DNA from 3 places in the Undibacterium sp. Ji50W genome. Region 1 is predicted to be linked to each of the others. Evidence: predicted binding sites of a transcription regulator. Region 1 holds the regulator's gene; each other region holds the start of a gene.
What was found. The regulator HrcA, encoded in region 1, represses chaperone genes, less so after heat shock. The targets are predictions, from matches to a motif close to TTAGCACTCNNNNNNNNNGAGTGCTAA.
Positions count from the first base shown of each region.

Region 1 (3,284 bases):
CAGTTGACGCGCGATGCCCAGCATGGTGCCATCCCCGCCGATGACGATGGCGGCATCGGCAGATTTGCCGATTTCAGGAACAGTCATGGTGCTGAACTGCACCAGTTGCGGGTATTGCGCTGTTTCTGCCTCGATAACGACGTGATGTCCTGCGTGCTCCAGGAAGTTTGCCAGTTCCGTCATGGAATCCGCGATACCGGCAGCATTATATTTCCCAACAAGTGCAATGGTTTTGGCCTGGACTGTCATAAACAAGGGGGAGGTGACATGATGCCTCAGATTAGACCATAATTAAGCCAGGAATGAATGAATTGAGTGCACTTTATGACATTAAAAGCTGTTTTGCTGGATCTGGATGATACCTTGTGGCCGGTGGTGCCGGTGATACGCCATGCCGAGGCGGTGTTGCAGCAATGGATGCATGAACACGTACCCGTGGTCGCCCAAAATTACAGTGTGGAAAAATTGCGTGAACGCAGGAATAGTCTGGTATCGGCCGACCCGCGTTTTCAATATGATTTGTGGGCGCTGCGCCATACCTTGCTCCGTGAGGTATTCCAGGAACATGGCGTAGCGGTGGAAAAAGCCGATCATGCCATGGCCGTATTCGCCGATGCCAGGAACCAGGTGGATTTGTACGAAGACGTCAGGTCAGGCTTGCTGGCGCTGGAAAAAAAAATAGTGCTGGGGACGGTCTCGAATGGTTTTGCCGATTTGTCGGCCATTGGTATTGCCGGGCATTTCAAGGTATCGATTGCGGCGTACCGCTTTGGCTGTGCCAAGCCCGACCCGCGCATTTTCCTGGCGGCTTGCGACGCGCTGGAGTTGGCACCCTCTGAAGTCTTGTATGTGGGTGACGATTTGTTGCTGGATGTGCAAGGTGCACAACAAGCTGGCCTGAAAGGTGGCTGGATGAATCGCAAGGGTTTGAAAATTGAGGATGAACGCCATATGCATATCAGGCCCGATGCAGAATTTGCCACCTTGCATGAGCTGGTACAGTGGATATGAAACTTTTAGGACTTACGCAAAACCGCCCCAGCTGCGTTGTAGCTCCTCTCCTAGGAGCCGTGTACTATTCGTACTGTCTTCGTCGCTACGGTGTAGACGGGGTTTAAGACAACACCGTTGTCTGCCGACGAAACGAACCTCCCTTGCAAGGGATGTTTCCTAAAAGCGATAGCCTTGCTGGGACAATTTTGCGTAAGTCCTAACTTTCTATGTTCATTGCTGGCATGAACGCATAAAATGAAGCTATGCAACTCGATATTCGCGCACAAACCTTATTAAAAGCACTGGTCGAACGGTATATCGCCGATGGCCAGCCTGTGGGCTCCCGCGCGTTGTCGAAAATTTCCGGCCTGGAATTGTCGCCTGCGACCATACGCAATGTCATGGCTGACCTCGAAGAGATGGGTTTTGTTGCCAGTCCGCACACGTCAGCCGGACGCATACCCACGCCACGCGGGTATAGGGTGTTTGTGGATAAATTGCTTACAGTGCAAGAGATCAATGAAGTTGGTCTGGAGTCACGTCTACAGGCAGGCATGTTGTCGCAACCGCCACAAAAATTGATCGCCAATGCCGCACAGATTTTGTCTTCGCTGTCGCAGTTTGCCGGCGTCGTCATGACACCGCGTACCGAATCGATATTCCAGCAAGTCGAATTTCTGCGCTTGTCGGAAAAACGTATCCTGCTGGTCGTGGTGTCGCCCACCGGGGATGTACACAACCGTCTTTTGCTGACCGACGTAGACTATAACCAGGGGCAACTGGTGCATGCGGCCAATTACCTGAACCAGAATTTTGGCGGTTTAAGTTTTTCCGATGCGCGTACCCGCATCAACAGCGAATTACGGCAACTGCAAAATGACATGACCCGGTTGATGCAGGCGGCGGTGGAAGCGGGCAGCAACGCCATGGATGAGCAAAATGACGAGGTTGTCATTTCAGGTGAGCGCAATTTACTGAATGTGCAGGATCTGTCTTCCAACATGAGTTCCCTGCGTAAATTGTTTGACATGTTCGAGCAAAAAAGCAGTTTGATGCAATTGCTGGATGTGTCCAGCAAGGCGACTGGCGTGCAGATCTTTATCGGTGGTGAATCGCAGCTGGTTCCCATGGAAGAAATGAGCATAGTGACCGCACCCTATGAAGTTAACGGTAAGATAGTTGGTACACTGGGAGTCATAGGTCCGACCCGTATGGCCTATGAAAGAGTGATACCAATCGTGGATATTACCGCAAAGTTATTGTCGAATGCGCTGAGCCAGTAGCCTTTGAATTAATCGATATAGTTGACGTCATGCGCCTTGCTGAAACAGGTTTGGCGAGCAACCATGTCCAGCCTCTGGGTCGTGCAAGCAATTCTCTTACACTTGTGACTGATAATTATTGATATGGACAAGAAAAACGTAACAATACTATTGGTGGACGATAACGACGTCACCAGGGAAGTGCTGAGGGTAATCTTGCGCAGCGAAGGCTATGATGTCGTGGGTGAGGCAGCCGATGGCAGCACCGGGCTGGAAATGGCAGTCAAGCTCAAACCGCAACTGATCATGCTGGACGTGGTCATGCCCAAGATTAGCGGTATCGAGATTTTGCCGCGTCTGAAAGAACTGGTTCCCAATGCCCGTGTACTGATGGTCACCGCCAACAAGGACCAGGCAACCATTGCAGAAGCCGTCAAGACCGGTATTCATGGCTATATTCTCAAGCCATTCAATGCACAAAAAGTGATAGACACGGTAGCGGCTGTCGTTGCCAAAATCAGCAAGTAACGCAAGACCACCAGACTCAGGCAGGCTTGCCTGAGTTCTATTTGACTGCCTGCTTATGTGTCGCGTTGTGTGTTGATATGTGCAGAGTTATGTGCAGAGATTCGTCTGCAGGATGGATGAATGGTTTTTAAGTCTTGTGTTCGCAGTTGTTTTTTGTGCAGTTACCGTAAATGGCCAGCGCATGTTCGGCAATTTTAAAGCCACGGTCCAGCGCTACCTTTTGTTGGCGTTGCTCGATTTCTTCATCAAAAAATTCTTCAACCCTGCCACAATCCAGGCAGACCAGATGGTCATGGTGTGAACCCTCGTTCAGTTCGAAAATTGCCTTGCCGGTCTCGAAGTGATTGCGATTAAGCAGGCCGGCCTGCTCGAATTGCGTCAAAACACGATACACTGTTGCTAAGCCAACATCCATATTTTCATTCAGCAGGATCTTATACACGTCTTCTGCTGTCAGATGGCGAACCCGGCTGTTCTGGAAAATTTCCAGTATCTTCAGTC
Region 1 covers NZ_JBMPOX010000002.1:296,878-300,161, forward strand. The annotation lists gene ACO0K9_RS06570 (NAD kinase) at 1-249, opposite strand, end outside; gene ACO0K9_RS06575 (HAD family hydrolase) at 325-1,011, shown strand; gene hrcA (heat-inducible transcriptional repressor HrcA) at 1,257-2,276, shown strand; gene ACO0K9_RS06585 (response regulator) at 2,400-2,783, shown strand; gene fur (ferric iron uptake transcriptional regulator) at 2,911-3,284, opposite strand, start outside.

Region 2 (3,284 bases), on a different contig from region 1:
ACCGTAGGTGTCATTGGCAGCGTTGAAGCCGTAGTTGCCTTTGCCATTGATGATGGCGTTCACAACAACACTAGGTTCGCCACCGGCGTTAGCTACGATTTCACGCAAAGGTGCTTCGATTGCTTTCAGAACCAGTTTGATACCGGCTTCTTGATCCGCATTGTCACCTTTGATGTCGCCAGCAGCTTGACGTGCGCGCAGCAGGGCAACGCCACCGCCAGGAACAACGCCTTCTTCTACGGCAGCGCGAGTTGCGTGCAGAGCATCTTCAACGCGGGCTTTTTTCTCTTTCATTTCAACTTCAGTTGCAGCACCAACCTTGATCACAGCAACACCGCCTGCCAGTTTGGCAACGCGTTCTTGCAGTTTTTCACGGTCGTAGTCAGAAGTTGCTTCTTCGATTTGCGCGCGGATTTGTTTAACGCGTGCTTCGATACCAACAGCCTGGCCAGCGCCATCGATAACGGTCGTGTTTTCTTTACCGATTTCGATACGTTTAGCTTGGCCCAGATCAGCCAGCGTTGCTTTTTCCAGAGTCAGGCCAACTTCTTCAGCAATCACTTGACCACCGGTCAGGATAGCGATGTCTTCCAGCATGGCTTTGCGACGGTCGCCGAAGCCTGGTGCTTTAACAGCAGCAGTTTTCAGGATGCCACGGATGTTGTTGACAACCAGAGTAGCCAGCGCTTCGCCGTCTACATCTTCAGCGATGATCAGCAGTGGGCGACCGGATTTTGCAACTTGTTCCAGTATTGGCAACAAGTCACGGATGTTCGAGATTTTTTTGTCGAACAACAGGACGAACGGGTTTTCCAGGATAACAGATTGTTTTTCTGGATTGTTGATGAAGTAGGGTGACAGATAGCCACGGTCAAACTGCATACCTTCAACGATGTCGAGTTCGTTGTCCAGGGATTTGCCGTCTTCAACAGTGATCACGCCTTCTTTGCCGACTTTGTCCATTGCTTTGGCAATGATGTCCCCGATGTTGGCATCAGAGTTGGCAGAGATGGAACCAACTTGAGCGATTTCTTTGTTGGTAGTGGTTGGCTTGGACAGTGTTTTGATTTCAGCAACGATGGCTGTTACCGCTTTGTCGATACCGCGTTTCAAGTCAGTTGGGTTGAAGCCAGCTGCTACATATTTGAAACCTTCGCGAACGATGGCTTGTGCCAGAACAGTCGCTGTGGTTGTACCGTCACCGGCGTTGTCAGAAGTGCGGGAAGCCACTTCTTTCACCAGTTGCGCACCCATGTTTTCCAGCCTGTCTTTCAGTTCGATCTCTTTAGCAACCGAGACACCGTCTTTGGTTACTGTGGGTGCGCCGAAAGAGCGTTCCAGAACAACGTTACGGCCTTTAGGGCCCAGGGTGACTTTTACTGCGTTTGCCAGGATGTTGACACCATTGACGATTTTCGCACGGGCGTCATCACCAAAAATTACTTGTTTAGCTGCCATATTAATTCTCCGAATTCTTTAATTGATATCGTGGATGCCGATTACTTCTGTACGACCGCGAAGATATCTTCTTCACGCATCACCAGAACTTCGTTGCCGTCAACTTTGACAGCCTGACCAGAATATTTACCGAACAAAACGCGGTCGCCAACTTTAACGTCCAGGGCGCGCACAGTACCGTTGTCCAGCAGTTTGCCAGGACCAACAGCCAGTACTTCACCTTGATCTGGCTTTTCAGCAGCGGCGTCAGGCAGAACGATACCGGATGCGGTTTTTGTTTCTTGATCCAGGCGTTTCACGATCAGGCGATCGTGCAGGGGACGAAGGTTCATACAAGCTCCTTTAAATTTGCGAGTAATTACTATTGGAATTCAATTAAGCTGGGGAGAGACTTGTTAGCACTCTCTCCCAACGAGTGCTAAGTATATGGGCGAGCTCTATGCTTTTCAAGACTGGAAAATGGACTAAATTAAAATTTCCTTAGAAATCATGCATTTATAATGTCAAAACCATGCATTTAAATGCACTTTAGATAATTAATTTAGTTGCATCATTGAAATATTGCCGCATAGAAAATGTGAGTTTTTGTAACGCTGGTGCTTTTGTTGCAGTAAATCATCGAAAATACTGCCTATAAATTAAGCGAAATGTTTAGGCTACCGGTGCACGTGGCGGGCAAATCGCCTGGATAACTAAAACCGGTGCACATGCTTGATGCCTGTGGGGCAAATGAGCAGTGCGGCTGAATCAGCCTGGCAGACCGGGTGCGCGGAGGCAGTGAGATGTGGTGGTTACGGTTTTGTGCAGCGTTCTGCTGTGTTGTTGCGATGGGGTTGCCTGCTTCAGCATTGGCTATGTCGGTCACTTTCCTGAACCCCGGAAAATCAGATGAAATCTATTGGGTCACTGCGACCAACAGTATGGCTGCAGCCGCCGGCAGCCTGGGTATCAAGCTGGAAGTCTTGTATGCCGAGCGCGATCATCTTAAACCTTTGGAATTTGCCAGGCAGATTGCAGCCCGTCCGGCTGCAAAACGTCCCGATTATGTTGTGCTGACGAATGATTATGGCATGGGGCCAGAAGTAGTGCGTATACTGGATGCAGCCAGTATCAAGACTTTCTTTGCCTACAGTGGCATTACCAAGCCGAGCGAACGGGACATAGTTGGTCACCCGCGCCAGATCCATAAACACTGGTTGGGCAGCCTGGAACCTATGGCCGAAGAGGCCGGGTATGTCACCGCAGGCAAACTGATAGAACGTGGGCGTGCTGAAAAATGGATGGCCGCTGACGGCAAGTTGCATTTGCTGGCGATAGCTGGTGACCGTGCCACCACTACGTCATATAAACGTACCGAAGGCATGCGCCGGGCGGTAGCGGAAGCCAAAGATGTGGTGCTGGATCAGGTGGTGTATGGTGAATGGAGCAGGGTCAAGGCGCAGGAGCAAAGTGTGTGGCTGTATCAGCGTTATCCGCAGACGCGGCTGGTCTGGACGGGCAGCGACCTGATGGCATTCGGTGCGATGGAAAGCTGGCGTGCGCGTGGCGGCAAGCCGGGGCTTGATGCCGGTTTCAGCGCCATCAATACCTCGTCCGAGGCACTGGCGGCACTGGAATCAGGGTCGCTGACGGCCTTGTCCGGTGGCCACTTCATTGCCGGGGCTTTTAGCCTGGTGATGTTGTATGACTATCATCATGGCAAGGATTTTATCAAGGAAGGACTGGAACTGGAACGTTCCATGTTTATTTTATTTACGCCAGAAGAGGCGCGCCGTTTCGAGGGCATGTTTGGCGACATGAATTTCTCACGCGTGGATTTCAAAAAA
Region 2 covers NZ_JBMPOX010000008.1:85,967-89,250, forward strand. The annotation lists gene groL (chaperonin GroEL) at 1-1,458, opposite strand, end outside; gene groES (co-chaperone GroES) at 1,500-1,790, opposite strand; gene ACO0K9_RS13695 (ABC transporter substrate-binding protein) at 2,313-3,284, shown strand, end outside.
Region 2: groES (co-chaperone GroES) is a predicted target of HrcA. The motif match lies at 1,854-1,880, and genes of this name have one in related genera.

Region 3 (3,284 bases), on a different contig from region 1:
AATCCACTGACGATGTGGCTGACCTTTGTCACCTTTGTCGGTTATGCCGTGGTCTACACGATTATCCTGAAACCGGCGACGCCACAGAATATTGTCATCGGTGGGTTGTCTGGTGCCATGCCACCGGCGCTGGGCTGGGCTGCGGTGGCTAACGAAGTGTCCATGCAGGCCTGCTTGCTGGTTCTGATTATCTTTGTCTGGACGCCACCGCATTTCTGGGCGCTGGCCATGTACCGCCGCGATGATTATGCTCGCTCAGGTCTGCCAATGTTGCCGATTACTCATGGTATGGAGTTCACACGTCTCCATATCTGGCTGTACACCATCGCCCTGTTTGCCACCACCATGTTGCCGTATGCGGTACATATGAGCGGCCTGATTTACCTGATCAGCGCAGTGATACTGGGTGCGATTTTCCTCTGGTATGCATGGCGTATCTACAAACACTATGATGATGCGCTGGCTCGCAAGACCTTTGCCTTTTCCATCATCTACCTGTCCCTGTTGTTTGCGGCCTTGTTGATCGACCACTACATCAAGCTATGAAGATATCCAGCGTATTCAAAGGGTTAATGGCTGCCGTGCTTGCAGTGTTGCTGCTGGCTTGCCAGAAACCGGCAGAAAAATTCGTCAATACCGATTTGACCGGCCTCGATTACGCCGGGGACTTTGCCCTGACCGACCATAACGGCAAACCACGCACTCTGGCAGATTTTCGTGGCAAGGCAGTGGTGATTTTCTTTGGCTATACCCAATGCCCGGATGTGTGTCCGACCACCATGGTGGAAATGGCGAATGTCATGAAAGCCCTGGGGCCGCTGGCGCAAAAAGTACAGGTCCTGTTTGTGACGATAGACCCGGAAAGGGATACCCAGGCCCTGCTGGCCAATTATGTACCGAATTTTGACCCCAGCTTCCTTGGCTTATATGGTGATGCCGCCGCGACTGCCAAAGTCGGCAAGGACTTCAAGGTGTTTTATCAAAAGGTTGCCGGCAAAACGCCTGGCAGCTACACCATGGATCACACAGCTGGCAGCTACGTATTTGATCCCGAAGGCCGTATACGCCTGTTTTTGCGGCATGGTCAGGGGCCAGAACCGATCGCGCATGATTTGAAGATGCTGCTGCAGTAAGCGCACAGATAGCGCGACAGAAAAAACAGCGCAAAACCAGGTAGTAAAAAGTAAAAAGAAAGTAAAAAAGGCACTCATCGAGTGCCTTTTTTATGCAGTGCCGGTTTCAGGAAGTGAAACTGGCGAGGCTGCCTTTCATTTTCTTCAGTGCCGCGCTTTCGATCTGGCGTATGCGTTCGGCAGATACACCGTATTCATCTGCCAGCTCATGCAGGGTTGCGCCGGTACCATCATCATTTTTCAACCAGCGTGCTTCGATGATGTGACGTGAACGTGCATCCAGCTTGGACAAGGCTGATTCCAGGCCTTCGCTTTGCAGACGATCATACTGGCGTGTTTCCAGCACACGGGTAGGCTCGTCAGATTCTGTTTTCAGATAGGCGATAGGAGCAAATTTTTCATCATCGTCATCGGTAGGTGCATCCAGGGCAATATCATGACCGGACAAGCGCATTTCCATTTCGATGACTTCTTCACGTTTGACATCCAGCGTTGATGCCAGGGCATCAATCTGCTTGGGTGTCATGGCATCCAGGCCTTCTTTATGGCTGCGCAGGTTAAAGAACAACTTGCGCTGTGCCTTGGTCGTTGCCACTTTAACCAGGCGCCAGTTTTTCAGGATGTATTCATGCATCTCTGCCTTGATCCAGTGCATGGCATAAGACACCAGACGCACACCTTGATCAGGATCGAAACGCTTGACGGCTTTCATCAGGCCGATATTGCCTTCCTGGATCAGGTCAGCGTGGGGCAGGCCGTAACCGAGGTAGCCGCGTGCAATCGAAACAACCAGGCGCAGATGCGACATAACCAGTTGTTGCGCTGCTGCGAGATCATTGTCATTACGCAATTTTTTTGCATAATCAATTTCTTCTTCATGCGTGAGCATGGGCAGGCGATTGACTGCCGAGATATAGGCATCAATATTTCCCAGCGTGCCGCTAAAGCCAAGGGCCAGTGCGGTGCTGTCAGTAGCAGGGACTAATTGTGTCGTAGTTGTTGCCATTTTTCCTCCTCATTGCTGCCATCCTGAGTATCAATTACCCGATCTGGCACGTTCAAGTTCCTATATTAGCACTCTCTTGAGAAGAGTGCTAATACTGTGATTCTATGAATCCCATCAAAAAAATCTATCGAAAAACTTGTATTAATATGAAGTACTTATAAGGCTTTGATGCCCACCAGCCCTGAAAGTTGCAATCACTGAGGTAAATTTTGCCTTTACAGGACTATCTGTATGTAATGAGTAAGGCGTACTGACATGAAAATTTAACTGGCGCGTGCCAATTGTCGTCTGACAGATAGCCACACCCCGATCAGCCCCAGCAACATGCTGATAGCCAGCAAGAACAAACTGGGCAGCATCGCCAGCGGTACCAGATGGAACTCGGACGCATACAGTTTGGCAAATTCGGCAATGGCCAGGTTCAAGGGTTGCAGGGCTGCTGCAATCAAACCCAGCGCAATACCACCTGCCAGCAAGCCCAGCAGGCCGCCAGTATAGTAATACGGCTTATGGATAAAACTATTGGTCGCCCCCAGCAGGCGGGTGACCGCAATTTCTGACTGATGGGATATAACTTGTAGCCGGGTGGCATTAAATACCACCACCACAACCACGACAGAAAGTGTTGCCGCCAGGAATAATAAGCCCAACTGCATGATTTGCACCAGTGCCGCCAGCCGCTTGACCCAGGCCGAGTCCAGTTGCACTACATCGACGTCAGGCATGTGCTTGATTTCTTCCACCAGCATGTCGAGCTTGTCAGCATCGTTGTTTGACAGCGACAGGATATACGCATCCGGCAAAGGGTTGCCACCCAGCGTGGACAGCACTTCGGCCAGATTGGATGATTGTTCCAGGCTGGCCAGTGCCTTGTCCTTGGGGATGAAATTCAGGCTGGCCGTAATATTTTTTTCCTTAAGCAACTTTTTGATCGGTATCGACAAGGCAGTAGCCGTTGGCCGTGGCGTATCCGGGCTGACAAAGATACTGATCTCAGGTTCTATCGACAATTGTGAAGAAATGGGCCGGATATTTTCTATCAGCGTCAGGCCGGCGATGGGCAAGGCCAGCGCAATGGCGACCACCAGCACATTGAACAGAAAATTACCGGGGCTGCCGCGTAAATGTGTCAGGGCGCTTTTTAA
Region 3 covers NZ_JBMPOX010000003.1:147,282-150,565, reverse strand. The annotation lists gene cyoE (heme o synthase) at 1-546, shown strand, start outside; gene ACO0K9_RS07630 (SCO family protein) at 543-1,133, shown strand; gene rpoH (RNA polymerase sigma factor RpoH) at 1,240-2,139, opposite strand; gene ACO0K9_RS07620 (cell division protein FtsX) at 2,403-3,284, opposite strand, start outside.
Region 3: rpoH (RNA polymerase sigma factor RpoH) is a predicted target of HrcA. The motif match lies at 2,205-2,231, and genes of this name have one in related genera.